4 regions of the Buttiauxella sp. 3AFRM03 genome follow, and region 2 is predicted to be linked to each of the others. Evidence: predicted binding sites of a transcription regulator. Region 2 holds the regulator's gene; each other region holds the start of a gene.
What was found. The regulator CRP, encoded in region 2, controls carbon source genes, mostly activating them, when cyclic AMP is high. The targets are predictions, from matches to a motif close to ATGTGANNNNNNTCACAT.

Region 1 (7,648 bases), 2.1 Mb from region 2:
ATCTGCGGCGGGCACTAACGGTGCTATTGCACGATTACGGTCACGGTCATCACGTTCTTTTATTTCTGCCAAAAGGCGCTCAAAGTTAACACTAAAGCCCTTCTCCTGCAACTGTAGCATACGTCTACGCGCACGCTCTTCAGAAGAGGCGTCAAGGAAGATTTTTACTGGTGCGTCAGGGAAAACCACGGTGCCCATATCACGGCCATCAGCAATCAGTCCCGGCGCTTCTCTGAATGCGCGCTGACGGCGCAGCAATGCTTCACGAACACGTGGGAAAGCAGCTATCTGAGAGGCTGCATTCGCAACTTCCTGAGTACGAATTTCTGCGCTGACGTCTTCTCCTTCAAGGATGACTTCCAGGTTGCCTTCATTGGCAACAAAACGCACATCAAGGTGGGCAGCAAGTGGGACTAGCGTATCTTCGGAGGTTACATCAACCTGGTGATGTAAGGCCGCCAATGCCAGAACTCGATAAATTGCTCCAGAATCAAGCAGATGCCACTGTAACGCTTCCGCCATGGCTTTACACAGCGTGCCTTTACCTGCGCCGCTTGGACCATCAATTGTTATTACTGGGGCGGGTGCCGTCATCGTACTCTCCTCTTGCTGGAATTACGGACCTAAAATAGAAACGCCGCATATTATACGCTGCCAGAATCCTGACCGTTATCTTTCCTGCCAATTATCGTCTTTAATGAGGTTGAGTGTAGAAGAATTGCGCAACTTGAGGTGGGGCTGGAAAAAACCAGCCCCAAATTCAGAGAGGTAGTTTATTTTTTATCTGCTGCTATGCGGTCACGGACATGTTGTGCACGTTCAACTGATGGCGGATGTGAATCAAACATAGACTTCGATGCACCACCATCAAGCGTTGCAAGCTTATCAAAACTGCTTGCCAGTCCTTGAGTATTTATTTTGCGTTTTTTGAGGAGATCATATGAGAAATCATCCGCTTCTGACTCTTCACTGCGCGAGAACGTCGCATTAATCGCCGCTTCTGCTAAATCACCAAGTTGTGACTGAGATAACTGTGATGCCACTCCGCTGGTTGCAGAAACTGCATCCCTGGCCGCCATAGTGGCATAGGCTGTTTGCAGTTTTTCCTTTGAATGACCCAAGGCTACGTGACCCATTTCATGACCAAGAACACCTTCAACTTCGTTATCGGTCATCATGTCCATTAAGCCGCTGTAGACACGTACACAGCCGTTGGCCATCGCCCAGGCATTGATATCGCTGGTCAAATAAACTTTGTAATTCACTGGTGTTCCGTCGATCTGATTCCCAAGAGCCTTGGCAATTTTGTTCAAGCGTTTGGCATATTTGCTGGATTTACCCGCGAGTTGGTTTTCACTATCTGCCTGCTTACAGGACTGGTTTGCCACTGCCTTAACATCCGCATCGCTGAGTGTTGCGGCTTTGAAGGCCGACATTCCGGACGATGCCAGTTTATCGCCATTCATGTTCTTACACGCTACCAGAGACCCCGCCATTAACACTGCCAATACTACCTTTTTGAAAGTCTTCATAGTTATCTTCCGTTGATGAGCTATACATGAAATAAATCATCGATTTGTTGATCAAATCGGACGTGAGATTAACAGTGGTACAAGCGGGTGCAATGAAAGCGGAGGTACGAAAACGGAGTTGATCTTATGCAGGATATTGAGAATTTACTCCGGCACTCAACGTTACCGGAGCAAGTGGTGGTGCATTACTTGAGGGTGCTAATACGTGCTAACTGTTCGAAATAGTCCGGGAAAGTTTTTGCCGTACATTTCGGATCAAGGATGGTCACTGGAGTATCTGACAACGCCACCAGCGAGAAGCACATAGCCATACGGTGATCGTTATAAGTTCCAATTTCAGCAACTTGCAGCTGAGCTGGTGGAGTCACGGTAATGTAATCCTCCCCCTCTTCCACTATTGCGCCCACTTTACGCAGTTCAGTTGCCATAGCGCTCAAACGGTCAGTTTCTTTTACACGCCAGTTATAAATATTACGTAGAGTGGTCGTACCTTTGGCAAATAAAGCCGTAGTAGCGATAGTCATTGCTGCGTCTGGGATATGGTTCATATCCATATCAATGGCGTTTAATTCGCCGCGCTCGCAGGAGATGAAATCATCACCCCAGGTGACTTTCGCACCCATTTTTTCCAGCACATCGGCAAAACGGATATCGCCTTGAACGCTATTACGACCGATGCCCGTCACTTTTACCGTACCGCCTTTGATTGCACCAGCCGCAAGGAAGTAAGAAGCTGAAGAGGCATCGCCTTCCACCAAATAAGCCCCTGGAGAGGAGTACTGCTGGCTACTACGAATCACAAAACAGCGGTAGTCGCGGTTTTCTACATCCACACCAAAGGTTTTCATCAGATGTAAGGTGATGTCGATATACGGTTTCGATACCAGGTCACCTTTGATAGTGATTTCAGTGTCGTTTTCCGCCAACGGTGCCGTCATTAAAAGCGCGGTCAAAAACTGGCTGGAAACGCTGCCATCGACGGCAACCTGGCCACCGCTAAAACCACCACGCAAACGCAATGGCGGATAATTTTCTTGTTCCAGATAATCAATCTGAGCGCCGCCCTGACGTAAAGCATCAACCAAATGGCCAATCGGACGTTCTTTCATGCGTGGTTCACCGGTCAGCACGATGTTATTGCTACCCAGACACAGTGCCGCCGCCAGTGGGCGCATCGCCGTACCCGCATTCCCTAAGAACAGTTCCAGCTCGCCCGCGGCTTGCAATGGCCCACCCATGCCGGTCACTTCACAACGTGTACGATCGGCTGAAAGTGTATAACTTACTCCCAATGCTTTCAGTGCGTTGAGCATATGACGAACGTCATCGCTATCCAGCAAATTAGTCAGTTCAGTCGTGCCATGCGCCAGTGCTGCAAGCAGCAGAGCGCGATTAGAGACACTTTTTGAACCAGGAAGATTAATCGTGCCGTCGACCAATGCGATGGGTTGTAACGTCAGGGATTCCAGCATGGGGTAAATACTCTCAACTCAAACAGAATAAAAACCCCGCGAACCATGCCGCGGGGAGAATAACAACGAGCAGCAATTAACCGTGGCGACGCTCAAAGTCGATCATGAAGTTAGTTAACGCTTTAACACCTTCGAGTGGCATCGCATTGTAGATAGAAGCACGCATTCCGCCTACAACACGGTGGCCTTTCAATGCGTGTAGACCTGCAGTAAACGACTCTTCGAGGAAGAGCTTATCAAGCGCGCTATCAGCCAACTGGAATGGGACATTCATGCGCGAACGGTTGGCCGGAGCAACATCGTTACGGTAAAAATCGCTTTTATCAATCACACCGTATAACAGGCTCGCTTTCTCACGGTTAATTTTGTCCATGACTTCCACACCACCTTGTTCCTTCAGCCATTTAAAGACCAGACCAGAAAGATACCAGGCGAATGTTGGTGGGGTATTAAACATGGAGTCGTTTTCATTAAGCACGGTGTAGTCAAGAATTGACGGGCACGCTTTATGCGCCTTGCCGAGCAAATCTTCACGCACGATAACCAACGTCAAACCGGCTGGACCGATGTTTTTCTGAGCACCAGCGTAAATTACGCCGAAACGGCTAATGTCGAGCGAGTGCGACAAAATCGAGGATGAGAAATCGGCAACCACAACCTTATCGCCAAAGTCTGGCATTTCGTGAGTTGCGATGCCGTCGATGGTTTCATTCGGGCAATAGTGCAAGTAGGCACTATCTTCAGAAACCTGCCACTCGCTCATCGGTTTGAGCGCGCGCAGGCCATCAACTGTCACTTTCGCATCAATAACATTTGGCGTGCAGTATTTGTGCGCTTCTTTTACTGCACTACTCGCCCAATAGCCGCCATCAACATAGTCAGCGCTAGTTTTGTCACCCAGCAGGTTTAAAGGTACACCAGCGAATTGGCCGCGACCGCCACCGTGACAGAACAAAACTTTGTAGTTCGAGGGGATTTGCAGCAGAAAGCGAAAATCTTTTTCAGCTTCTTCAGCTACCTGAATAAACTCTTTACCACGGTGGCTAATCTCCATTACGGAGGTGCCTAAGCCTTGCCAGTCGCAGAGTTCACTTTGCGCACGACGAAGCACTTCAGCCGGTAGCATCGCCGGGCCGGAACTAAAATTGTATACCTGAGTCATTTCCCCTCACCACGCTAAGAGCAATAAGATTTTTTCACGGTATCGGTTTTATCATTCACTCGCGGAGGCTGCAATGGTTAATCAGGTGCGCTGCGGGAATGTGCGCAAAATCACACAACAGATTCATCTAATCGATGAATTAAACACCCGATAAATGCCCGTCAGGTCACTCGCGTGGCGGTACTGGCCTTAACCCAAACTTTATGAGCACAGCGCGGGCAAGCAATTTCATCATTTGCATTCAACGCCACGACTTCACTGCAATGGATACAGGCATAATCCGCATCTTCCGGCATTTTAATAAACCGTTCGCAGCAGTGCTCAGGCAAAATCGGTAAACCCGGCCTGACGAGTTTATCAGGAAAGAAATAGACGCTTATCTGGCCGTTGGTTTCAAGTATCGCCAGACGAACTTGCCCGAGATGCTCTACGCCCAGCAAGCGTAGCTCCATAAAAAACTCAAATTCAGTCATGTTTTGCGACTTCATTTTTTCCCAGGAAAACTCCCCCTCTTCGATAATGACGGAAGGTTTTCCTTCAAACAGGTTTTCAAGTTTTTCACTGTGGCTCATCAGCCACATCACCAGACGATAAAGCAGCCCCAATGTGACGAAAACAATCAACACAGGTAGCATCGGTACGTCATGATAAAACGCCACATCGCCTGCCGCCGAGCCAAGCGTTAAGATTATCAACACTTCAAACAACGACATCTGCCGAACGCCACGCCGCCCCGTTATCTTTAAAAACAGGAACACTAATATAAAGGTATAGAGGCTACGAAAAGCGACCTCCCAGAGAAAATCGAGTGGGACGTCGTTTAATGCCATACGTTGAAGATCAAAGCTCTTCATTTTTACCGCCATTACAGTGGGTTACTGACAGTAAGCATAGCCTGTTATGCTATCGCCGCCTGCTGGCTGCTGACAATGGTGTCAGTCGGCTAAAACCCGTATCATTGCGCGCTTTGCGTACGACAAAAGTGAAACCTCATGACTCAAACCTTTATTCCTGGCAAAGATGCCGCACTGGAAGATTCCATCGCTCGCTTCCAGACCAAGCTCGCCGATCTTGGCTTTAATATAGAAGAAGCTTCCTGGTTAAACCCTGTGCCAAACGTCTGGTCAGTGCATATCCGTGATAAAGACAGCGCGCTGTGCTTTACCAATGGTAAAGGCGCGACTAAAAAAGCCGCTTTGGCTTCAGCGCTGGGCGAATATTTCGAGCGTTTGTCGACTAACTATTTCTTTGCTGATTTCTGGTTAGGTAAAACCATCGCCAATGGCCCGTTTGTGCATTATCCAAACGAGAAGTGGTTCCCAATTCCTGAAGATGAGCAACTGCCGGAAGGCATTCTCGACGATCGTCTGCGCGCGTTTTACGATCCTGAGAACGAAGTCACCGCAGGTATGCTGATTGATCTGCAATCCGGCAATGAAGAGCGCGGCATCTGCGCACTGCCGTTTACCCGTCAATCCGATCAAGAAACCGTTTATATTCCGATGAACATCATCGGGAACTTGTATGTTTCTAATGGGATGTCTGCAGGGAACACCGCAAACGAAGCCCGTGTTCAGGGACTTTCAGAAGTTTTTGAGCGTTACATTAAAAATCGCATTATCGCGGAAAGCATTAGCCTGCCGGAAATCCCGCAGGAAGTGCTGGCTCGCTATCCTGGCGTGGTCGAATCAATCGCCACTCTGGAAGCTGAAGGATTCCCAATCTTCGCGTATGACGGTTCATTAGGTGGCAAATATCCGGTTATTTGCGTGGTGTTATTCAACCCAGCAAACGGCACGTGTTTTGCGTCGTTCGGTGCCCACCCTGATTTTGGTGTTGCGCTGGAACGTACCGTGACTGAACTGCTGCAGGGGCGTGGCCTTAAAGATCTGGATGTCTTCACTCCTCCGACCTTTGATGACGAAGAAGTTGCCGAGCATGCCAATCTCGAAACTCACTTTATCGACTCCAGCGGTCTGATCTCCTGGGATATGTTCAAGCAAGATGCCGACTATCCATTTGTTGACTGGAGCTTCTCTGGAACCACAGAAGAAGAATTTGCCACATTGATGGCAATCTTTAATGCAGAAGACCAGGAAGTTTATATCGCTGACTACCAGCATCTTGATGTTTACGCTTGCCGCATCATCGTTCCTGGTATGTCCGATATTTATCCTGCCGAAGATCTGCTGCTGGCTAACAACAGTATGGGCTATCACTTGCGTGACACCATTCTGTCATTACCAGGCAGTGAGTGGGAGAAGCAAGATTATCTCGATCTGATTTCTCAGTTAGATGAAGAAGGCCACGATGATTTCACCCGTGTCCGCGAGCTGCTTGGTCTGGCGACAGGTAAAGACAATGGCTGGTATACGCTGCGTATTGGTGAATTGAAAGCCATGCTGGCACTGGCTGGCGGTGACACCGAACAAGCGCTTATCTGGACGGAATGGACGATGGAATTCAACGCGTCTATTTTCAGCCCTGAGCGTGCGAACTACTATCGCTGCCTGCAAACCCTGCTGCTACTGGCGATGGAAGAAGACCGCCAACCGCTGCAATATCTGAATGCCTTCGTGCGTATGTACGGCGCAGAAACAGTAGAAGCGGCAAGTGCTGCTCTGAGTGGTGAAGCGCCATTCTATGGCCTGCAAGCTGTAGATAGCGATTTGAAAGCGTTCCCTGCCCATCAGGCGTTGTTAGCGGCGTATGAAAAACTGCAACGCGCAAAAGCGGCTTTCTGGAAATAAAGTAACAAAACTAAACTCAAAGGTGCGTAAACCATGATGTTTACGCTATATTACGGGGCGATTTTTATTGCCCCGTGTTTTTATTGGCAGCGTAATAATTTCATTTGTGACTCAATAGTTAAATATTGGTGAAATATTATTATATTAAACTACAAATAATGTTGCCAAATTATAGAAATACTCCATTCTAATTACCCCGACACAGGAGCGTTGAGGCTAAATATCAAATTACATTATAAATTTTAAACTTTATTTTTATCAAAAGTATCAATAACTTAAACTGAAAATCAGGTAAACACCTGCTTTTATCAGGCCTATAAGCTTGGCGAGATATGATCCATATCAAATTTTACTCTATAATGCTTTGTTAGTATCTCGTCGCCGAATTAAATAAGAGAGAGTTAGTGTGAAAGCTGACAACCCTTTTGATCTATTGCTCCCAGCCGCTATGGCGAAAGTCGCCGAAGACGCTGGCGTCTATAAAGCAACAAAGCACCCGCTGACCACGTTTTATTTAGCGATCACGGCGGGGATGTTCATCTCGATTGCCTTTGTCTTTTACATCACTGCGACCACCGGTACTTCGACCATTCCGTTTGGGATTGCGAAGCTGATTGGCGGTACTTGCTTCTCCTTAGGGCTTATCCTGTGCGTTGTCTGCGGTGCCGACCTCTTCACTTCTACCGTGTTGATTGTTGTTGCTAAAGCCAGTGGCCGTATCACCTGGGGTCA
Region 2 (7,648 bases):
CCGCGCGGGTATTCTCTACTCGCGCAATCTCCTCCTTCCAGCACTTCCACCGATTGCTGCTTATACTTGTGGCAAGAAAGGGTCATGTTAGGGAGGCACCATGGCAAAGAAACTTACCGACAAACAAAAGTCCCGCCTTTGGCAGCAACAGCGAAGCCGTTCATTTCAGGCCAGTTCCCGGCTGGATATTCTTGAGCCTCATGCGCAAGATGAGACTATCGCACAGCGCGTAGAAACGATTGAACTTGGCCCGCTGCATCGCGGATTACCCTGGTTGTGTGCCATCCATCAGCAGCTGTTTCAGGATGTTTTCGACTGGGCAGGCGAGATACGGGATGTTGATATTTCCAAAGGGGAGACACAGTTCTGTCATTTCGAGTACATCGAAAATGAAGGTAACGATCTGATGCAGGAAATGGAGGACGAACATTACCTGGTCGGGCTTTCCAGAACTGAGTTCGTTCAACGCCTGGCACATTTCTATTGTGAGATTAACGTACTTCACCCGTTTTTTGTTGGCAGTGGCCGTGCGCAGCGCGTTTTCTTCGAGCAGTTAGCGATTCATGCCGGTTATGTTCTGGACTGGAAGGACGTTGCTCCGCAAGCCTGGCAAGAAGCCAATCAGGCTGGTGCGCTGGGTGAGCTGGCAGCGCTGACGGAGATTTTCACTAAAGTGGTGAGTGAAGCGTGCGAAAGCGAATAGAATAGCGCGGTTCTTTTTACTCCGGAGCCGCGATGCTACTGCTTATCGACAATTACGACTCATTCACCTGGAACCTTTATCAGTACTTTTGCGAATTAGGCGCGGAAGTAGTGGTGAAACGTAACGATGAGCTGACCCTTTCTGAAATCAGCGCGTTGGTACCTGAAAAACTGGTTATCTCTCCCGGACCTTGCACGCCAACTGAAGCGGGCATATCCCTTGCGGCGATTACTCACTTCGCCGGAAAGCTACCGATCCTCGGCGTTTGCCTTGGACACCAGGCGATTGCACAAGCATTTGGTGCAACCATTGTCCGTGCCGAAAAAGTGATGCACGGTAAAACCTCGGCTATCACCCATAACAATACTGGTGTTTTCAGCGGCCTGAACAACCCTCTGACCGTGACGCGTTATCACTCTTTGGTTATCGACCCGCCATCGTTACCTGAGTGTTTTGAAGTGACAGCGTGGACGGATAAACAAGAAATTATGGGTATTCGTCATCGCGAACTGGCGCTGGAGGGTGTGCAGTTTCACCCGGAAAGTATTCTCAGCGAGCAGGGGCATCAACTGTTAGCCAATTTCCTGAAGTATTGATTTTTTATTGCCAATAAATGATTTTTTATGCATATTTCATGATTATATTTTCACGTGTCTCTCATGAAGTTTTTATGCGTAAAAAGGGGATAGGCAATAAATGGCAACTGAACAATCCGCAATTACCCGCGCAACTTTCGATGAAGTGATTCTGCCGATTTATGCACCGGCTGAATTTATCCCGGTAAAAGGTCAGGGAAGCCGCGTTTGGGATCAACAAGGGAAAGAGTATGTTGATTTCGCGGGCGGCATCGCAGTCACGGCGCTGGGCCACTGCCATCCCACGCTTGTGGAAGCGTTAAAAAGCCAGGGCGAAAAGCTATGGCATACCAGCAATGTTTTCACCAACGAACCTGCGTTGCGCCTCGGGCGTAAGCTGATTGATGCCACTTTTGCTGAGCGCGTGCTGTTTATGAACTCCGGCACTGAAGCGAATGAAACCGCCTTTAAACTGGCGCGTTATTACGCTTCTACACGCCATAGCCCTTACAAAACCAAAATTATCGCCTTCCATAACGCCTTCCACGGTCGCTCGCTGTTTACCGTTTCTGTTGGTGGCCAGCCAAAATATTCCGACGGATTTGGCCCGAAACCCGCCGATATTATCCATGTCCCGTTTAACGATTTACATGCAGTAAAAGCGGTGATGGACGATCACACCTGCGCGGTGGTGGTGGAGCCAATTCAGGGCGAGGGCGGCGTAACGGCGGCGACACCAGAATTCCTGCAAGGCTTGCGTGCCTTGTGCGATGAGCACAAAGCGTTGTTGGTATTCGATGAAGTTCAGTGCGGCATGGGGCGTATCGGCGAGTTGTTCGCGTATATGCATTACGGCGTGACGCCAGATATTTTGACCAGCGCTAAAGCGCTCGGCGGCGGTTTCCCGGTAAGCGTTATGCTGACGACGCAGGAAATCGCTTCTGCATTCCATGTCGGCACCCACGGTTCCACTTACGGCGGAAACCCGCTGGCGTGTGCGGTGGCAGGGGCAGCATTTGATGTTATCAACACGCCGGAAGTGTTGAATGGCGTTACGGAAAAACGCCAGCTGTTCGTCAAGCATTTGCAGCACATTGACGAGCAGTTTGATGTGTTCAGCGATATTCGCGGTATGGGTTTGCTGATTGGCGCTGAGCTGAAACCGCAATACCAAGGCCGTGCACGTGAATTCCTGCATGCCGCTGCTCAGGAAGGGGTGATGGTGTTGAATGCCGGTCCTGATGTTATGCGCTTCGCGCCAGCCTTGATTGTTGAAAATGCCGATATTGATGAAGGTATGGCGCGCTTTGCAAAAGCAGTGGCGAAGATCGTTAACGGATAGTCGTTAATCCGACCGCCGCAAGCGGTTCAGCCAGATACCATGATGTGGCCGCTGACGCCATGCAACCGAAGAAATAGTGTGCATGGTGCTGAGGTGGCCCAAAATCCGCTGTAAATGTTGTTCCATCGTGCTCAATGGCCCACTCGGAAGCCCTTCCAGTGGGTCAAGAATATTCGCATCCTGGGTTTCGCCAGGCCCATCATATTGCAGCCGCTGCTGGCATCGTTGCAGCGCAATTTCACACGACTGCAAATAGCGCTGGGCTAAATCCGGTGTCAGCATGTTGTGCTCGCGCGCAAGCGTAGTCATGGCGTTGATGTGCTCGACAATAAACTGGCTGTGCGTCACCCACAATTTCATATCTGCCAGGTAATGCGAGTTAAAACCGGGTTCCTGCATCGCCTGATTCAGTGAGTTAAACAGCGCATTATGGGCTTGATTGACCTTCATTCGTTGCCAGGCTAGCGGCGTGGGTTCGGGATCGTTGCTCAGAATCAGGCGAATCGCGTCCTGGTCTTTTTCAAGCGCGTCGTGGGCGTTCTGGCGCAACAAACCGCTTTGCCACTGCGGCCACAGCCAAACCATGCCACCGAAGGCAATCAAACAGCCGAGCAGAGTATCAATCAAGCGCGGGACGATAAATTGCTCGGCGCTGAGTGTGAGCAGTTGCAGGGTATATACCGCCGTCACGGTAAAACCAATCGTCGCCCAGCCATAGCTCTGGCGAATAAACAAATAGCTGACCAGCGTAATGACCAGCATCGCGGCCAGGGCAATGCTTTGTGGGAAGTGAAAGTGCAGGGCGATACCCGCAATAGCCAGGCCAGCAATGGTCCCTGCCGAACGGTGAAGAATGCGCACCCGCGTGGCACCGTAGCCGTTTTGCGTAACGAACATCACCGTCATTAAAATCCAGTAGGGTTTCGGCAGATGTAAAAATGCCCCGAAAAGACTGGCGATGGTTAGCATTACGCCTAGTCGGGCGGCGTTGCGCAGGGCGGCAGATTTCAACGACAAATAGCTTTTCAGTGCTGCCCACAGCGGTAAACGGCGCTGCCGGTCTTCCATTAAATCACGGGCGTACAGAGGGCGTTGGATGCGCAGCACGCGGGCGATACGGCTGAAGTGATAATGACAAAACTGCCCAACCGGGTTGTCCGGATTCTGGCGAGCAATTTTCTCGAGGGCTTCAATTTGTTTCTCCATCGTAAAACGCTGTGGGTAACGATGGTAGAGAATGTCATCGGCCAATACGCGCAAGCGTGCCGCAATGGTCTGCGCATTCCAGCGAATAACCGCTTCTGCATGGCTTTTCGCGACAAGTTTTTGCACCTCGGCAGGCTGGTGCAAACTGACGGAGATGTGCTCCTGCAAATCTAACGCTATCTGAAAAGAGCGTAACAAATGTTTGTAACCGTTCTGCTGATTCGCCGACAGCATATGCAGCTGTTGGTAGCAGATGGTGATCAGGTCTACGGCTTTTTGCTGGCGAGCCAGCAGTGGAGGCAGCGCTGTTTCGGGATCAGCATGTTGTGTCAGCATGCCGTATTTGGCTTCACAGTACTCCGCCAATTGGCGATAGAGCAGGCTTAACGTTTCGCGCAGCGGCTGCTCACGCCACATCCAGAACCAAAACCAGTTAAAGACTCCGTACCAAATCGTGCCGGAGACATATAACACCATCGGCTTCCAGATAGGCATATTGCCGGCCATGCTTAGCGTAAAGATGGCCGCAATCAGCGATGCCGGAAGCAAACGTGCGTGCAGGGCGCTGATTTCAGCGGTGACGCCTAACAAGAGCGCCATCACCATAAGAATGATGGGCAATGGGACCGCGGTGTAGAGCAGCAAAAGCTGCATGATTAAACTGCTGGTCGCAAAAAGAGTGCCGCCAACAATCAGGCGTTTAAAAAAACGCTTATGGGGTGTATCCAGACCAGCAATGTTGCAACAAGCGGGCACTAACGAGAAAAGCAGACCTAACTGCAAATTCCCCAGTAGTAAACCGATCCCCACAGGAAGGCACAGCACCAGCGTTTGCCGCAGTGCATAGTTAACTTCAGGGTGATAGATTAATCTTCTCCACATATGCTTGTCATACTTTGTGTTGCAGGTGTTTGGATTTTAAAGACAAAAAAAGGCGTGTCCATAAAGCAACACGCCTTTTTTGAAACGGAAATTAACGAGTGCCGTAAACGACGATCGTTTTGCCGTGAGCGGAGATCAGGTTCTGATCTTCCAGCATTTTCAAGATACGACCGACAGTTTCACGAGAACAACCGACGATCTGACCAATTTCCTGACGGGTAATTTTAATCTGCATACCGTCTGGGTGAGTCATTGCATCAGGCTGTTTTGCCAGGTTCAACAGTGTCTGCGCGATACGACCAGTCACATCGAGGAATGCCAGGTTACCGACTTTCTCAGAAGTGACTTGCAGACGACGAGCCATCTGGGAAGAAAGACGCATCAGAATGTCTGGGTTTACCTGGATCAGCTGGCGGAATTTTTTATAGGAAATTTCAGCCACTTCACAGGCAGATTTAGCACGGACCCAGGCACTACGTTCCTGGCCTTCTTCGAACAGCCCTAACTCACCAATAAAGTCGCCCTGATTCAGATAGGAGAGGATCATTTCCTTGCCCTCTTCATCTTTGATCAGAACAGCTACAGAGCCCTTGACGATGTAATACAGCGTCTCTGCTTTTTCACCCTGGTGGATCAGTGTGCTCTTCGATGGATACTTATGAATGTGGCAATGGGACAAGAACCATTCGAGAGTCGGGTCTGTTTGCGGTTTGCCAAGCACCATGCGCGGTTATCCTCTGTTTATAACTGGCTACCAACGACAGGACGCTAAACATCCTGTCTGGCGTTGCAAGTATTAGAATATTCCCCACTTTGGGGAGATGGCATGCAAGTCATTCTTGCTGCCTGTAATTAGTGACGTCCTTTGCATCTATGCATTACGTCAATGTATCAATGTAGCATCCGGATTGTTTTAGCATAGCTTTTGGCAGGTGTCTCCTATTGTCTCGTTTCAGCATGACGTAGGTCGCCTTCCGTTGCCAGTTTTGCTGCATCCGCGTACTCTGGAAGGTAATTTTTTCAATGGGAGAAGCAACATGCAGGCACGTGTGAAATGGGTTGAAGGGTTAACTTTCCTTGGTGAATCCGCTTCAGGACACCAGATTCTGATGGACGGTAATTCTGGCGATAAAGCACCGAGCCCGATGGAAATGGTACTGATGGCTGCCGGGGGTTGCAGTGCAATCGACGTGGTTTCTATTTTGCAAAAAGGCCGCTACGACGTCACCGACTGCGAAGTGAAATTGACCTCTGAGCGTCGCGAAGAAGCTCCTCGTCTTTTTACTCACATCAACCTGCATTTCATCGTGACAGGCAAAGAGCTAAAAGATAACGCGGTTTCCCGCGCGGTTGATTTATCTGCTGAGAAGTATTGCTCTGTTGCACTGATGCTGGAAAAAGCCGTAAATATCACGCACAGCTACGAAGTCATTGAAGGCTAGTGTGCAAAACAGGGCGGTTACTCGCCGCCCTGATTATTGATATTTCGTCCTTCCGCCAGACGCTTCACTAACGGCGTCATGATCAATTCCATCGCCAGCCCCATTTTGCCGCCCGGTACCACTATTGTATTGATGTGGGAAATGAATGAGCCTTGCAACATGGCGAGCAAGTAGGGGAAATCGATGTCATCCAACCCGCGAAAATGAATCACCACAAAACTTTCATCCAGCGATGGAATTCCGCGTGCAGCAAACGGGTTAGAGGTATCGACAGTCGGGACACGCTGGAAGTTAATGTGCGTGCGTGAAAATTGTGGCGTGATGTAATTGATGTAGTCGTCCATTGAGCGCACCACTGAATCCATCACCGCTTCCCGGGAATGCCCACGTTCGCTGGTATCACGCACCAGTTTTTGAATCCATTCCAGGTTGACAATCGGCACTACGCCAACCAGCAAGTCGACGGCATTCGCCACATCGTGCTGTGGGGTGACGACTCCACCGTGCAATCCTTCATAGAACAACACATCGGTCGGTTCAGGCAGCGATTGCCACGGTGTAAACGTCCCAGGAATTTGGTTCCAGGGGACGGCTTCGTCATAGGTATGAAGATACTTACGCGATTTACCTTGCCCGGTTTTTCCGTACTCGATAAACGTTTGTTCCAGCAGGCCGAAGTCATTCGCTTCCGGACCGAAGTAACTGATATGGCGGCCTAAGTCGCGTGCTTTACGAATAGCCATATCCATTTCAGGACGCGTGAAACGATGGAAGCTGTCACCTTCAACTTCGGCAGCGCGCAGGTTGAGTTGCTGGAATATTTTGCGGAAGGCAAGGCTGGTGGTGGTCGTTCCCGCGCCGCTGGAACCTGTTACGGCAATAACCGGATGTTTGGCTGACATAAGGCAACAACTCCATGGGTAATCACAAGTGTGTGTTCGTAAGGGCTGGCCCTCACCCTAACCCTCTCCCCCTGGAGAGGAGACTGTCCGGATTTCGCTTTGGTTCTTCCCCTTCTCCCTCAGGGATAGGGCCAGGGTGAGGGTGGTTTTACTATGCAGTATAGAATAAACGCTTAGCCGCGAAGCTGCCCGCGAGCCATGATATTCACCGTTTCGTGAAGCTCCGACCATACCAGCACAGCCTCGCCACTTTGTAGCTGGCGCTTAACATCGGCCACTTTTTGCTCCAGCGAACGCTCTTGTTCACCATAATCGGTACCTTCACGTAATACAAAGGATTCAATCAGATTATCAAGCGTTTCGGGGGGGAGATCTTGCCAGGGAATCATCATAATGACGGGTCCAAAAATTTAGACAACCACTGCGGGATGCGTTGCTCGAGCCACATTTCCGGACGCCGTAGCGTGCCACCAACAAATCCAACATGCCCACCATAGCGCGTCAGTTGATACTCAATATTGGCAGGCAGTATCGCTGTGTCGGGGATCACATGGTGATCCATAAACGGGTCATCTTTAGCGTGAATGATTAACGTC
Region 3 (7,648 bases), 450 kb from region 2:
GACGCCAGTCAGTTAAGGTAGCCGGAGCGGTGAGATTCTGGCGAGAGCCGCGGCGTAGTTTATCGAGTGCAGCAAAAACGATGGTGTCAGCCCAGGCATATTCGCCCTGCGCGTGGTAAACCACATCGAGGCCATTAAGCAGTTGGTGCAACTGTTCGCCGATTTCGGAGAACGCCAGCGCACGGTCAACGCCCAGTTTTTCTGGTGCGGCTTCCTGGCCCAGACGGCGACCAAACCATATTTCAGCGGTTTTATCGCGCAGGCGGTTAAACAGAACGCTGTGGTTGTGGGTTTCGTCGCTTTTAATCAACACCAATACCGCTTCAGGTTCGTTAAAACCGGTGAAGTACCAGAAATCGCTATTCTGGCGATACGGGTATTCGCTGTCGGCACTGCGTGTTACCTCGGGAGCGGCAAAGATGAGCGCGGCGCTTGCCGGAGCCATTTTGGCCAACAACGCCTGGCGGCGCCGGAGAAATTCGTGCTGATTCATCACACCTCCTGAAGCTTATTATTTTTAGTGTAGCGTTGGTTTTTGCACTTCTGGCGCGGTCGGAACCGGGCGGGTAAAGGTGTCGTGACACAGCAATGCCGCCACGCGCACGTACTCGACGATCTCTTCGAGCGACATTTCCAGCTCTTCTTGATCTTCGTCTTCGTCGTAACCCAATTGCGCGATGTTACGCAAATCGTCGATAGCTTCACCGGTTTCACCGGTCACTTTATCGAGCTTAGGTTGCGTGACACCCAGGCCAAGTAAGAAATGGTTTACCCACCCCGCCAGCGCATCAGCTCGCTGGAATACCGTTACGTCGTCGCCATCTGGCAGGTAAAGCTGGAACAGAAAACCGTCATCTTCAAGCGAATCACCGGTTGCACCATGCATCTGGCGCAGAGTATCCGCAAGGTTTTGGCTGAAGGCCAGGCCTTCGTTTGTCAGGTCATGAAGCAGCGGTTGCCAGCTGGTGTCTTGATTACCACCGCATAGCATACCGCTGATTAAGCCGTGCATTTCTGAAGGCGTCATACCGACACCTTGTTGGTTCAATAGTTGGCCGACTAAGTCGTAGTCAGGCATAGTGTTCTGTATAGACATGCGCATTCGCCATCGTTGGCTGTGAGAGTTCATGTTATGCTACCACCAGGGACCCCAAGGCACCAGAAAAGGGCTTGTATCTTCATTTCGGGATAGCTATAGTGACGCCCCTTTCGTAGCCTGGCACAGGTTAGCGAGAGGCAGGCGAGTTAACAGCAGGAAGGTGGCATGTCTGCACAACCAGTCGATATCCAAATTTTCGGTCGTTCATTGCGCGTGAATTGTCCGCCTGAACAACAGGATGCACTGAATCTTGCGGCTCAAGAGCTTGATCAGCGGTTGCAAGATTTAAAAGTTCGCACTAGAGTCACAAATACTGAGCAGTTAGTTTTCATCGCAGCATTGAACATTTGCTACGAATTGGCTCAGGAAAAATCGAAAACCCGCGACTACGCTTCTAACATGGAAGAACGTATTCGGATGTTACAGCAGACCATCGAACAAGCGTTGCTTGAGCAAGGTCGCATAACTGAAAGACAGGGTCCAAATTTTGAATAACACTTCACGGTTACCTATGGTAGAGTAACTTTGAAGACCAAATTTCTCTGAGATGTTTGCATGCGGGCCAGTCCCCTGAGCCGATATTTCATACCACAAGAATGTGGTGCTCCAGATTCTGTGAGCATGCTCGGTCCGTCCGAGAAGCCTGATGATTCTGACGCTGCATTCACCTTGAACCAAGGGTTCAAGGGTTACAGCCTGCGGCGGCATCTCGGAGATTCCCTCTTTCTACCAACCAGTCATCGCTATGACGAAAATTCAGCTAATTCCATCGCTTCGACAAGAAATCAGACAACACATTCGGCAACGACGCCGTGCGCTTACCCCCACTGAACAACAACACTTTGCTCATCTTGCAGCCGAACGAATGCTGGCATATCAGCCGGTAACCGATGCCGGTACCGTCGCCCTGTTTTTGTCATTTGATGGCGAACTGGACACCACACCACTCATCCGTGCGTTATGGCGAGCAGGAAAATCGGTCTATCTACCGGTGCTTCATCCATTCAGCAAAGGCAATCTGTTGTTTTTGCGCTATAGCGAAAATAGCCATTTGGTGATGAATCGCCTGAAAATTCTTGAGCCGAAGCTTGATGTCCGTGATGTATTGCCGCTGGATAAACTGGATGTGCTGATTACGCCATTAGTCGCGTTTGATGAGCAAGGACAAAGGCTGGGAATGGGCGGTGGTTTCTACGACAGGACGTTGCAAAACTGGCAGCAGCATGGTTTGTGGCCGGTTGGGCTGGCACATGATTGCCAGCATGTTCCGGCCTTACCCGCTGAAGAGTGGGATATTCCCTTGCCCACAGTGGTGACGCCATCGCGAGTTTGGGAATGGTAGCGTCAGGCGATACGCAGCTTGAGCAGTTGTTTGGTATGCCAGTATTGCAATATCAAGACCGTGGTCAGTGCGCCAAGAAGCGCACAAAACATATCTGATTGCGTGTCCCAAATATCACCCTGAGTCCCCAAAAACTCGTCAGCCCCCTGCCCCAATGCCAGCGCTGCCGCCCATTCAATCAGTTCATATACGGCACTGATGGCGAGTGCTATGCAACACACCAGAAACGCGACCATTTTGCGCCCATGAACATAGCCACCACGAATCAAAATCTCACGTGCCGCCAGCGCAGGAACTAGCCCCTGGAAAAAATGGCCAAGTTTGTCATAGGGATTACGACTCAGACCCAACCACTCCTGAACCTCAAAACCCATCGGCACTTTGGCGTAGGTGTATAAACCGCCAACCATCAAAATAATGGCATGCAGGAAAATCAAAAAATAGAGCAATGGCGTAAGGGGAAAACGCGAGTGGGTCGCTAAAAGCAGAGGAACAATGATAATGACTGGAGTCACTTCCATCAGCCAGGTGAGCCGATCCGTAGTGCTAAACCCCGTATAGATGAGAATCAGCAGAAGTATAAAGGCACCGGATTTTAAGAATGTACTGGTCATGTAGCTTCGCCGTATGACTAAAAGCTTAACTATCAGTGGGACACGCGAAAAAAACAACTCTGGAAACGGATTTTAAGAGTCAAGTGGGGAGCCAGATTAGCTCCCCAATTATTTAATTAGTACAGCAGACGGGCGCGGATAGTCCCCGGAATCGCCTTCATCGATTTCAGCGCAGCTTCAGCAACATCTTCTTCGGCATCGACATCAATAACCACATAGCCCATCTGCGGAGTGGTTTGCAGATACTGAGCGGCGATGTTGATACCCTGCTCGGCAAAAATCTGGTTCAGCGCGGTCAAAATCCCCGGGCGGTTTTCGTGAATGTGCAGTAAACGGCTGGTGCTGCCACCGTGTAACGGCAGAGAAACTTCCGGGAAATTCACCGCAGAGAGTGTAGAACCGTTATCGGAATATTTAGCCAGTTTGCCAGCCACTTCCAGACCGATGTTTTCCTGTGCTTCCTGAGTCGAGCCGCCAATGTGCGGAGTCAGGATCACGTTATCAAACTCACACAGTGGCGAAGTGAATGGATCGCTGTTAGTTGCCGGTTCAGTCGGGAATACGTCGATTGCAGCACCTGCCAGATGCTTACGCGCCAGCGAATCACACAATGCAGGAATATCAACAACCGTGCCACGTGCGCAGTTGATCAGCAGTGCGCCCGGCTTCATCAGCGCCAGTTCGTTGACGCCAATCATGTTCTTGGTAGAGGCATTTTCAGGCACATGCAGACTCACCACATCGCTCATGTTGAGCAGGTCAGAAAGATGCTGAACCTGAGTCGCGTTACCCAGCGTCAGTTTGTTTTCGATATCGTAGAAGTAAACGTGCATACCCAGCGCTTCAGCCAGAATCCCCAACTGAGTCCCGATATGGCCGTAACCAATAATGCCGAGTTTTTTACCGCGTGCTTCATAAGAGCCAACCGCCAGTTTATTCCACACACCACGGTGTGCTTTGGCGTTAGCTTCCGGAACGCCACGCAGCAGTAATAGCAGTTGGCCGATAACCAGTTCTGCTACAGAACGCGTGTTAGAGAATGGGGCATTAAACACCGGAACGCCACGTTTAGCGGCAGCATCCAGGTCGACCTGGTTTGTACCAATACAGAAGCAGCCGACAGCCACCAGCCTTTCAGCCACGGCCAGAACATCTTCAGTTAAGTTGGTACGGGAACGCAGACCGATGAAATGCGCATCACGGATCGACTCTTTCAGGGCATCGCTGTCCAGCGCGCCTTTATGGTATTCGATGTTGGTATAGCCTGCTGCGCGAAGGTTATCCACGGCTTTCTGGTGTACACCTTCCACCAGCAGGAATTTAATCTTGTCTTTATCCAGTGATACTTTTGCCATTTCCCGACCCTATTTTTAGTACTGATGTTGTGCTGTGTGATAAGACACCCTTCTGCCAAAATATCAAAAAATACGGGCGGGGCAATATAAACGATTGCGCAGTCCGCAAAGCAAAAAAGGAATAAGCGGCATGGGGCAGCACAAAACTCTGAGTAGCAGAGAGAATCAGGAATGAACAGCAGGTGGTTGGCATGAATGTGACATATGTCACCAAATTTAGCGTTAGATTATTTTGTCATTTTTTATATGGATATGGGGCGTATATACCCAAAATAATTCGAGTTGTAGGTAGGCGGCAAGTGAGCAAATCCCGATGAGCTTACTCAGGTAAGTGATTCGGGTTTGTGAGTGCAGCCAACACCCCTGCAACTTGAAGTATGACGGGTATAAAACGCCCCCCAGATCATTTCACAATGGTTTTCACACCATCAGCAGTACCAATCAACGCAACATCCGCACCACGGTTAGCAAACAGCCCCACGGTGACCACGCCTGGCAAACCGTTAATCGCATTTTCGAGCGCGATAGGCTCAACGATGCTGAGGCCGTAAACATCAAGAATGATGTTGCCGTTATCGGTTACTACGCCCTGGCGGTATTCCGGGCGACCGCCCAGCTTGACCAGTGCGCGCGCCACGCAACTACGAGCCATTGGAATGACTTCCACTGGCAGTGGGAAGTTACCCAGGATGCCTACCTGCTTGGACGAATCGGCGATACAAATAAACTTTTCCGCGACAGACGCGATGATCTTTTCGCGGGTCAGTGCTGCACCGCCGCCTTTAATCATTTGCATCTGGCCGTTGATCTCATCTGCACCATCGACATAGATACCGAGGGTATCCACTTCGTTGAGATCGTAAACAGTGATACCAAGGCTTTTCAGTTTGGCGGTGGAAGCGTCGGAGCTAGAAACGGCACCATCAATCTGATGTTTGATAGTCCCAAGAGCATCAATAAAGTGTGCGGCGGTTGAGCCGGTACCCACACCGACGATAGTGCCTGGTTGCACGTATTGTAATGCTGCCCAGCCGACTGCTTTTTTCAGTTCATCCTGCGTCATGGTTAATTGCCTGTGCTGTGAAAACTGACGCGCATTATAGAGCAAGCCGCCAAAAAATGTCCTGCGATTGGCGCAGAACTCGGACGAACATTGCGGATTTGGTCTGGATCAGCGGCAAATTTATGTCATAGTGCAGCCATAACAAAAACAGGAGTCAGCAAACAACAATGAAACGCCCGGACTATAGAACGCTACAGGCGTTGGATGCCGTAATTCGTGAACGAGGGTTTGAGCGCGCCGCTCAAAAACTCTGTATTACTCAATCCGCCGTCTCGCAACGTATCAAGCAACTGGAAAATATGTTCGGCCAGCCATTGTTAGTACGCACTGTTCCGCCTCGTCCAACCGAGCAAGGGCAAAAGTTGCTGGCATTACTGCGTCAGGTCGAACTGCTTGAAGAAGAGTGGCTGGGCGATGAACAAACCGGTTCTACCCCGCTACTGCTGTCACTTGCGGTCAACGCCGACAGCCTGGCAACCTGGTTGCTGCCTGCTTTAGCGCCGGTTCTGGCCGACTCCCCTATTCGTCTGAATCTTCAGGTTGAAGATGAAACCCGAACCCAGGAACGCCTGCGCCGTGGTGAAGTGGTTGGCGCGGTTTCTATTCAACCACAGCCATTGCCAAGCTGCCTGGTCGACAGACTTGGAGCGCTGGATTATCTGTTTGTCGGTTCGAAAGACTTTGCCGCGCGTTATTTCCCGAACGGAGTTACCCGCTCGGCACTGTTAAAAGCCCCTGCCGTGGCGTTCGACCATCTCGATGATATGCACCAGGCGTTCTTACAACAGAACTTCGATCTGTCGCCGGGTAGCGTCCCGTGCCACATCGTTAACTCATCGGAAGCGTTTGTACAATTGGCACGTCAGGGCACCACATGCTGCATGATCCCGCATCTGCAAATCGAAAGAGAGCTGAAAAACGGCGAATTGATCGACCTGACGCCAGGCTTGATGCAGCGCCGCATGCTGTACTGGCACCGCTTCGCACCAGAAAGCCGCATGATGAGAAATGTCACCGACGCGCTGCTTGAGTACGGGCATAAGGTTCTACGGCAGGACGCAGAATAGAAAAAGGCCGCAATCCAATAGCGGCCTTTTTTTTGTCGGATGGCGCTAACGCTTATCCGACCTACGATTTTACGATTTTGTAGGGTGGATAAGCGCAAGCGTCATCCGACCTTGTATCTTGAACCGGTAGCTGGTTAGCTACCGGTTACATGAAACGGAGGAAGCTTGTATCCGACCTGAAGACCTCGATCTTCCGACGTAGCTTAAGCCCTCCGTTTCACCTTTCACGCCACTCAAAATCCGAACGGTAACCAGAAGCTCTGACTTCGCATGTACAAGGCTGGAATGGCGTGTTGGTTCACGTGGAAGGAGATGAAATATGGCTTTTCTCGGTGCTGATATCAGCAAAAATAAAATAGATGTCTGTCTGCTTGTTGCCGGTATTAAGGGTAAGAAAAAGCAGAAAGTCTTCACCAATGAACCCTGTGTGGCCCGCAAAATCATCGACTGGCTGGAGGCCCAAAAATGCGCCTCTGATAATATGACAGTCGTGATGGAAGCCACGGGTATCTACCATGAGAATCTGGCGTATGGGCTTCATGATGCGGGGATTTCTGTCTGCATGGCCAATCCATACCGTGTCCGTGAGTTTGCCTGCGGAATGGATATCCTCACGAAAAATGACACAGTGGACGCATTTGTGCTGGCCTGTTATGGCGAGCTGAAGCATCCCGATGCCTGGGTCCCACCGTCAGTTGAAGTCCGTAAACTCAGGGCGTTGTTGCGTCAGCGCGACGCGCTGAAAGAGGATGTGCAGAGGACGGCCAACCGGCTTGAAAAAGCGCATTCAACCTCGACACCACGGGAGGTCATAGGCTCACTGGAGCGGACAAACGGCTGGCTGAGTGATGAACTGGAACGGATAGAAAAGCTCATTACTGACCACACAGATAACGACCCGGGACTGAAGGCCGATCTGGAGCTGCTGAAATCGATAAATGTGTGAAGGAGCAGGTGGGACGGGAGATGCTGGCACTACTGAAAGACGGGACGTTCAAAAGTGCCTCGCAGGTGGCAGCGTATCTGGGAATAACACCGGTGGAGAGAGTGTCCGGCAGTTCGGTACGCGGGCGGGCACATATGTCAAAAACAGGCCCCTCAATAGTCA
Region 4 (7,648 bases), 1.2 Mb from region 2:
AGTGTATCGGCATCAAAAATCCAACCGCAACCAACATAACCCTGGCCACTATTAATGCTGCGTTGCCAGCGTTGATGCTCCGGCAGGCTTAACGCGGCAAGCCCCTTTGATGCGGCGTGGCTGTGACTGTGTTCAGGGCTGGAAGGAAGCTCGCGGAGATTTATACGTGGTCTATCGAGAAGACGGATGTCGATGTTGCCGTTACTCGCTGCAATAATTTCACGCCCCGCAGCTTCGCGCTGTTGCCATTCGGCCAATGCATTGCGGCTTTCATCGCAGGCCCGGTCTTCTTTATTGGCAATAATAATATCGGCGGCAGCCAGCTGATCGCGGAAGTTATCATTATTAATTGCGCGTTCATCAAGCAATTGGCGAGGATCCAGCAAGCAGAGCGTGGCGTTGAGCTCTATCCACGGTTGGTAAACTTCAGCGGTCAGCATATCAAGGATTTGTTTGGGATGCCCGAGGCCGGTTGGTTCAATCAGCAAACGGTCGGGTTTACCCTGGCGTAGCAACGTGTTCAGGCCAACTTGCATTGGCAAACCATTCACGCAACACATACAACCGCCGGGGATTTCTTTCAACAATGCGCCACTGTCAGCTAACAATGCACCATCGATGCCGACTTCGCCAAATTCGTTCACCAGCACAGCCCATTTTTCATGCTCAGGTTTATTGGCCAGCAAATGCAGAATGGTGGTGGTTTTACCGCTACCGAGAAAGCCGGTAATAAGGTTGGTTTTAGTCACAGGTGCTCCGGACAGGTTTAGTAAACCTTACGTGATTGAATGATCACAATCCTGAACAATATTGATGAAAAAAGGAAGACTGAACGCGCCTCGCTTCCTTGTTCAGCGCGTTTAAGGGCATAGATCGTTAAATTAATCGACCAGTTTTGCTACTGCTTCGCGCGCGCCGAGGTTGCATAATTCGCTCCACGCAATTTGGATACGGGCAACAAATTGTTCATCAACAGGCAGGTCGCTACCAAAGATTTCATGCAGGTTGAGTAGGGCGAGTACCCGTTCTTCAGCAGTGCTGCCTTCAACCAGCATTTTTATTTTTCCGGCCAGCGGATCACGAATATCAATCTCATTGCCAGCGTCATCAGTGCCGCTGACATAACGCATCCAGCCTGCGATGCCCAGTGCAAGACAAGGCCATTCATCACCTTGCTGGAGATGCCAGCGCACACTTTCCAGCATACGTTGCGGCAGTTTCTGGCTACCGTCCATCGCGATTTGCCACGTGCGATGTTTCAGCGCCGGGTTTTCGAAACGGTCGAGTAACTTATGTGCATACTGCTGCAAATCGACACCAGTCACGCGCAGTGTCGGCGCTTGTTCCTGCATCATTAAGCGATGCGCAGCCAGGCGGAAATTGTTATCAGCCATACAATCATTGACGTGCTGATAGCCCGCCAGATAGCCGAGATACGCGAGGAAAGAGTGGCTGCCGTTAAGCATGCGCAGCTTCATTTGTTCCCATGGCATCACGTCGTCGACCATCTCAACACCCACTTCTTCCCATGCCGGGCGGCCAGCGACAAAGTTATCTTCAATCACCCACTGGATAAACGGTTCGCCTGAAATCGCGCACGGATCTTCTACGCCTAAGGCATCGGTGATTTCTTGCAGTGATTCCGGCGTTGCCGCAGGGACAATTCTGTCGACCATGGTGCTTGGGAAGGTCACGTGCTCACGGATCCAGTCGGCTAACTCCTGGCTGCGCGTTTCTGCCATGCCAATAACCGCGTTGCGAACGACATGGCCGTTGTCGGGAATGTTGTCGCAGGAAAGTACGGTAAAGGGACACAACCCGCGCTCGCGACGGCGATTAAGTGCTTCCACCAGAATGCCTGGTGCAGAATGGGGCTCGGCAGGATTTTGCAAATCGTGAATAATTCGTTCGTTACTATTGTCGAGTTTTCCGGTCGCCGGGTCGATGCAATAACCCTTTTCAGTCACAGTCAGGGAAACAATCGCCACCTGCGGTTCGCAGAACTTCTCAATGATTGCATCAAGGCCATCAAGTTTTGCGTTCAGGCACTCATTCACCGCACCAATAATAATTGCCTGGTTACCGTCACGGCCTTTTTCCAGCACGGTATATAAATGATCCTGGGCCCGCAGCGCGCTCATCAGTTTGTCGCCACTGAACAAGCTAATTTCACAAATGCCCCAATCGCCCGCCAATTTATTGAGTACCCGATCGGTTAACAACGCCTGGTGTGCACGATGAAATGCGCCAAAACCAAAATGGACGATGCGGGTTTTTAACGCTTTGCGATCATAGCGTGGCTGCTGAACGCTGGCGGGGAGCGTGACCGAAGCAATTGTATTCATAATTGTAAATCCTGATTAACGAATTAGTAACATTGCGCAGTCTAAAGTTATATGACAACAAATTAAATTGGTGTGCTGGCTTTATCCCTTTAATGTGAGCTGGATCAACCAATATCACCGCAAAAATTGACCGAAAAGAAGAATCCGGTATGGTAGTAGTCAATACAGCATTTATAATTGGTATGACAACTTAACTGAGGAACTGTCGATGGAACAAACATGGCGTTGGTATGGCCCAAAAGACCCGGTATCTCTGGATGATGTGCGTCAAGCGGGCGCGACCGGTGTCGTTACTGCTCTGCATCACATCCCAAATGGCGAAGTGTGGCCGGTTGCTGACATTAAAGAGCGTCAAGCCGTGTTGGCAGCGAAAGGGCTGACCTGGTCTGTAGTAGAAAGTATCCCGGTGCACGAAGAAATTAAAACTCACTCCGGTGACTACGATAAGCATATCGCAAACTACCAACAAAGCATTCGTAACCTGGCAGAATGTGGCATCGACACCGTGTGCTACAACTTCATGCCAATTCTGGACTGGACGCGCACCGACCTGGAATATGAATTGCCAGATGGCTCAAAAGCCCTGCGTTTTGACCAGATTGCCTTTGCGGCATTTGAGCTGCACATCCTGAAGCGCAAAGGCGCTGAAGCGGATTACAGCGAAGAAGAGCAGCGTCAGGCGCTGGACTACTTCAACAATATGTCTGATGCCGAAAAAGAAAAACTGACCCGCAATATCATTGCCGGTTTACCCGGTGCGGAAGAGGGTTACACCCTGGACCAATTCCGTGCGCGTCTGGCGGAATATGACGGCATCAGCAAAGATCAATTACGCGAAAACATGGCGTACTTCCTGCGTGCGATTGTTGCCGTAGCAGAAGAAGTTGGCGTGCGTCTGGCAGTTCACCCGGACGATCCACCGCGTCCAATTCTTGGCTTGCCGCGTATCGTTTCTACCATTGAAGATATGCAGTGGCTGAAAGAAACCGTCAACAGCATTTATAACGGCTTCACCATGTGTACCGGTTCTTATGGCGTTCGCGCTGATAACGACCTGGTGCGGATGATTGAAACCTTCGGCGATCGCATTCACTTTACCCATCTGCGCGCAACTTGCCGCGAAGATAACCCGAAAACCTTCCATGAAGGCGCGCACCTGCAAGGTGATGTGAACATGGTTGCGGTGGTGAAAGCGATTCTGACTGAAGAACAGCGTCGTAAAAATGCCGGTGATGTGCGTCCGATCCCAATGCGTCCGGATCACGGCCACCAGATGCTTGACGACCTGCACAAGAAAACCAACCCTGGTTATTCAGCAATTGGCCGCCTGAAAGGTCTGGCTGAAGTACGCGGTGTGGAACTGGCTCTGAAACAGACCCTGTTCCCGGACTTGCTGAAGTAAGCTAAAAATTCCCTGATTGTCTCCTTCTCCCTCAGGGTGAAGGTCGGGATGAGGGGGTTTTACAGACATAAAAAAACGCGCCAATTGGCGCGTTTTTGCATTCTAAACAGCAATTAATCTGCACGACCCATAGAACGCTTTTCAGCGATATGGATGCGGATCTTTTCACCGGTCACCATATATTCTGGAACCTGAATCACCAGGCCAGTCGACATCGTTGCGGGCTTGGTACGGGAGCTTGCTGACGCGCCTTTGATGCCTGGTGCGGTTTCAACAATTTCCAGATCCACAGTCTGTGGTAGTTCAAGTGCCAGCAGTTGGCCATCCCAGGTCAGAACCTGCATGTCTGGCATGCCGCCTTCTGGAATGAACTGCAACTCGTCTTCAATCTGATCTTTAGAGAAGATATACGGGGTGTAATCTTCTTTATCCATGAACACGTATTCGTTGCCATCGATGTAAGAGAAATCAACGTAACGGCGGGTCAGGGTAATGGTGTCGACGATATCGTCACCTTTAAAGCGTTCTTCAACTTTCTGGCCAGTACGGACATCAGAAAAACGCATTTTATAGAGGGTTGCAGCGCCACGTGCGCTCGGTGCCTGAATATCAATATCTTTAACAATCAGCAGTTTGCCGTTGTAATTCAGTACCATACCTTTTTTGACTTCGTTAGCTCTTGCCATCGATGTTTCCTGTAAAAAATTGAGAGTCGAAAATATTGCGACAAATTACTCGCGGGGCGAGTTTCAGGCAAGCGGATTCACTGCTGAAAGCCGATAAATGCACATAGTAAAGCCACGTGACTACTGCTACAGTCCAGATCCTTGTCAGCCCACCGGAGCATTGCAGATGGACTGTCGTCCCGATTGCGGCGCATGTTGTACCGCGCCTTCCGTATCAAGCCCAATCCCTGGCATGCCGCATGGCAAGCCGGCCAATACATCCTGCATTCAACTTGGCGCTGACATGCGTTGTAAAATTTTTCTTTCTCCGCTCAGGCCGAAGGTCTGCGCCAGTCTGCAAGCCACGCGTGAAATGTGTGGCACCACGCGCCAGCAAGCCATGGATTATCTGATATATCTCGAAGCGGCGACGGCCCCTTAACGGCCCATATCCTGGCCGTTTATTCTACCATAACCAGAATAGGGTCAAATATTTAACATGTTGATCATGATATAAATTCCTTGCCTTTGCCTGTCTGAATCTATCAGCAGGAATCAATCATTGGGAAAAGGAAATACCATGAGTAAAAATCTACTGTTATGGCTGGTCAGCCTGATGGCAGTGCTGCCTCTGCAGGCCGCTGAAATCCCACCAGGAACCGTGCTCTCCCCCCAGCAAATTTTCCGCTATAACAATCACAGCGATCCGAACAGCATTGATCCGCAAAAAGTGGAGGAAAATACTGCCGCGCAGGTGGCACTGGATCTTTTTGAAGGGCTGATATGGCTGGATGGCGAAGGGAATCCCCAACCCGCGCAGGCACAGAGTTGGCAAAAAAGTGACGATGGAAAAACTTACATTTTCAGCTTACGTCCTGGACTAACGTGGTCAGACGGATCGGCGCTGACGGCGCAAGATTTTGTCACCGGCTGGCAGCGGGCAGTTGACCCGGCGATTGCCAGCCCCTTTGCTGACTATTTAGCCGCGGCACACGTTGTTAATGCCCAACAGATTGTCAGCGGAAAACTCGCTCCTCAGGAACTGGGTATCCGTGCTGTGGACCAACATACGCTGGAGATCAAGCTCGACCAGGCTACACCATGGTTTATTTCCATGCTGGCATGGCCCACGACATTCCCGGTACCGCACCGCCAGGTGGCGCAGTATGGTGACCGTTGGACGCGGCCAGAGAATATTGTGACCAACGGGGCGTTCGTGTTGGAGCGCTGGATAGTGAATGAGAAAATTATCGCGAAACGTAATCCACATTACTGGAATAATCAGAAAACAGTGCTGGAGCAGGTTGAGTATCTGGTCATCGACAATGCTGTTTCAGGTTATAACCGCTACCGGGCTGGGGATGTTGATTTAACCTGGGTTCCCGCCCAGCAAATCTCTGCGATTCAACGACAAACGCCACAAGAGTTGCTGACTCTTCCACGCCTGAATACCGAGTTTTACACCTTCAATACCATGAAAGCACCGTTTAACGATGTGCGAGTCCGCCGTGCGTTATACCTGACAGCAGACCGGGAGCTGATTGCTGAAAAAGTGCTAGGTCTGCGCGTGCCTGCTACAACTTTGACGCCTGCTCAGGTCGCGGATTTCATGCCTCCTGAATTACCCGATCTGTCGCAACCCATGCGAACGCGTATCGCCGAGGCACAAGCGTTGTTAAAGGAGGCTGGATATGATGCAGAGCATCCACTGTCGTTTGAGATTTTTTACAACAAATACGATCTGCATGAAAAAACGGCGATAGCGTTGGCTTCAATTTGGCAGAAAAATCTACGAGCTAACGTCACTCTGCGTAACATGGAGTGGAAAACCTATCTCGATTCCCGGCGGAGCGGGGATTTTATGTTATCGCGTCAGTCCTGGGATGCTACTTATAACGAACCTTCTACCTTTTTGAATACGCTACTGGCAAACAACCCTGAAAATGTCGGGCACTGGCAGGATGCTCAGTATAATCAACTGATTACGCAGGCTGCCAGCAGCACTGATGCCAAAAAACGCAACGAGTTGTACGCCGAAGCCGAACGCAGAATCAATCAACAAGCTCCGCTTATCCCGCTGTATTATCAGCCAATGATCAAAGTGCTAAAGCCTTATGTCGGCGGTTTCCCACTGCATAACCCGCAGGATTACGTCTATAGCAAGGAGCTGTATATCAAGCAGCACTAAATAAGCGAGCAGGCTAAATGTCTTTGATGCGTACCATGCACCAGGCTGTGATGCCAATCATGCCCAGCGCGATATAAAACACGGTGTGGTAGTTCCAGATTTCAGCTACCACACCGGCCATCGACCCGGCAATAATCCAGCCGACACGCGTGGTATTGGTATACAGCGTGGTTGCAGCTCCTGCCTGGCCTGGCATTAAATCCTGAAAATAGAGCATGCCGATACCCGCCAAAATGCCGATGAAAATCGCGTTCAGCAGCTGCAAAGCCAGCAGCATAAATTCGTTATGCAGCGTTAGCATACCAATGTAAAACAGCAGTCCTGCAACGCCTGCAATACGCATCAGGAAGCGCTTACCGAAGCGTTTGGCGTAGTAACCGGCAATCAGCATCGTTGGGATCTCAAGCCCGGCGGCTGTCCCCATCATCACACCCGCTAATTTCTCCGGCAGATGTAATTCATGAATGATGTAAAGCGGCATATTAATGATGTACAGGCTGTTACAGCCCCACATCATGGTGCAAGCAACAAACAGCAGTAAGGCGTCACGACGGTTACGGCGGGGGGCTTCAAGCGTGGTGGTTTTCACTGCCAATTCTTTACGCATCGACGGTAACAGCATTCGCACCATCACACTGCACACCACAAACGCCAGTGCGGCACTGAGATACATCGCGGTAAAGCCAAACCCAAGAGCCAGTGCATAAGCGATTGGCGGGCCAATAACCCAGGCGAGCGATACCTGCGCACGCAAAATAGAGCTGAACATCACGGCCTCGCGACCAGTGCGGTCTGCATGTTCGCGCGCCAGGGCAAACATTTGTGGGTTCGCGGTAGAGCCAAAGCTACTGAGGAAAACCCCGACAAACAGCAACACGAAATAGTTACGGTTCCAGGCAAACAGCACGCAGGCTAAAGCGCCCAATAAACAGCAAACAAAAATGAGCGATTTACGATCGCCTTTGCGATCGGAGCGGCCAGCAAGAAACTGGCTGACCAAAATACCGATAACCGCGCTGCCGGTAAAAAAGAAACCTACCATCGCCGG

Region 1: serC (3-phosphoserine/phosphohydroxythreonine transaminase) is a predicted target of CRP. The motif match lies at 4,265-4,282, and genes of this name have one in related genera.
Region 3: serA (phosphoglycerate dehydrogenase) is a predicted target of CRP. The motif match lies at 4,606-4,623, and genes of this name have one in related genera.
Region 4: D8682_RS23080 (mannitol dehydrogenase family protein) is a predicted target of CRP. The motif match lies at 2,438-2,455, and genes of this name have one in related genera.

What each region holds. Positions count from the first base shown of each region.
Region 1 is NZ_CP033076.1:1,280,098-1,287,745, forward strand. Features, by position in the region: gene cmk ((d)CMP kinase) at 1-594, opposite strand, end outside; gene D8682_RS07615 (M48 family metallopeptidase) at 774-1,532, opposite strand; gene aroA (3-phosphoshikimate 1-carboxyvinyltransferase) at 1,718-3,001, opposite strand; gene serC (3-phosphoserine/phosphohydroxythreonine transaminase) at 3,081-4,166, opposite strand; gene D8682_RS07630 (DUF421 domain-containing protein) at 4,328-5,020, opposite strand; gene ycaO (30S ribosomal protein S12 methylthiotransferase accessory factor YcaO) at 5,159-6,916, shown strand; gene focA (formate transporter FocA) at 7,323-7,648, shown strand, end outside.
Region 2 is NZ_CP033076.1:3,396,513-3,404,160, forward strand. Features, by position in the region: gene D8682_RS17205 (putative adenosine monophosphate-protein transferase Fic) at 101-703, shown strand; gene pabA (aminodeoxychorismate synthase component 2) at 736-1,299, shown strand; gene D8682_RS17215 (aspartate aminotransferase family protein) at 1,400-2,620, shown strand; gene D8682_RS17220 (YccS/YhfK family putative transporter) at 2,624-4,708, opposite strand; gene crp (cAMP-activated global transcriptional regulator CRP) at 4,800-5,432, opposite strand; gene D8682_RS17230 (OsmC family protein) at 5,746-6,150, shown strand; gene D8682_RS17235 (phosphoribulokinase) at 6,168-7,052, opposite strand; gene D8682_RS17240 (YheU family protein) at 7,226-7,444, opposite strand; gene D8682_RS17245 (hydrolase) at 7,441-7,648, opposite strand, start outside.
Region 3 is NZ_CP033076.1:3,841,620-3,849,267, reverse strand. Features, by position in the region: gene pepP (Xaa-Pro aminopeptidase) at 1-493, opposite strand, end outside; gene D8682_RS19485 (YecA family protein) at 518-1,096, opposite strand; gene zapA (cell division protein ZapA) at 1,265-1,594, shown strand; RNA gene ssrS (6S RNA) at 1,636-1,819, shown strand; gene D8682_RS19470 (5-formyltetrahydrofolate cyclo-ligase) at 1,845-2,441, shown strand; gene D8682_RS19465 (DUF2238 domain-containing protein) at 2,444-3,055, opposite strand; gene serA (phosphoglycerate dehydrogenase) at 3,172-4,410, opposite strand; gene rpiA (ribose-5-phosphate isomerase RpiA) at 4,814-5,473, opposite strand; gene argP (DNA-binding transcriptional regulator ArgP) at 5,641-6,540, shown strand; partial or broken gene D8682_RS19445 (IS110 family transposase) at 6,860-7,648, shown strand, end outside.
Region 4 is NZ_CP033076.1:4,626,952-4,634,599, forward strand. Features, by position in the region: gene D8682_RS23075 (GTP-binding protein) at 1-749, opposite strand, end outside; gene D8682_RS23080 (mannitol dehydrogenase family protein) at 882-2,345, opposite strand; gene uxuA (mannonate dehydratase) at 2,554-3,747, shown strand; gene yeiP (elongation factor P-like protein YeiP) at 3,861-4,433, opposite strand; gene D8682_RS23095 (YkgJ family cysteine cluster protein) at 4,600-4,854, shown strand; gene D8682_RS23100 (ABC transporter substrate-binding protein) at 4,993-6,600, shown strand; gene setB (sugar efflux transporter SetB) at 6,614-7,648, opposite strand, start outside.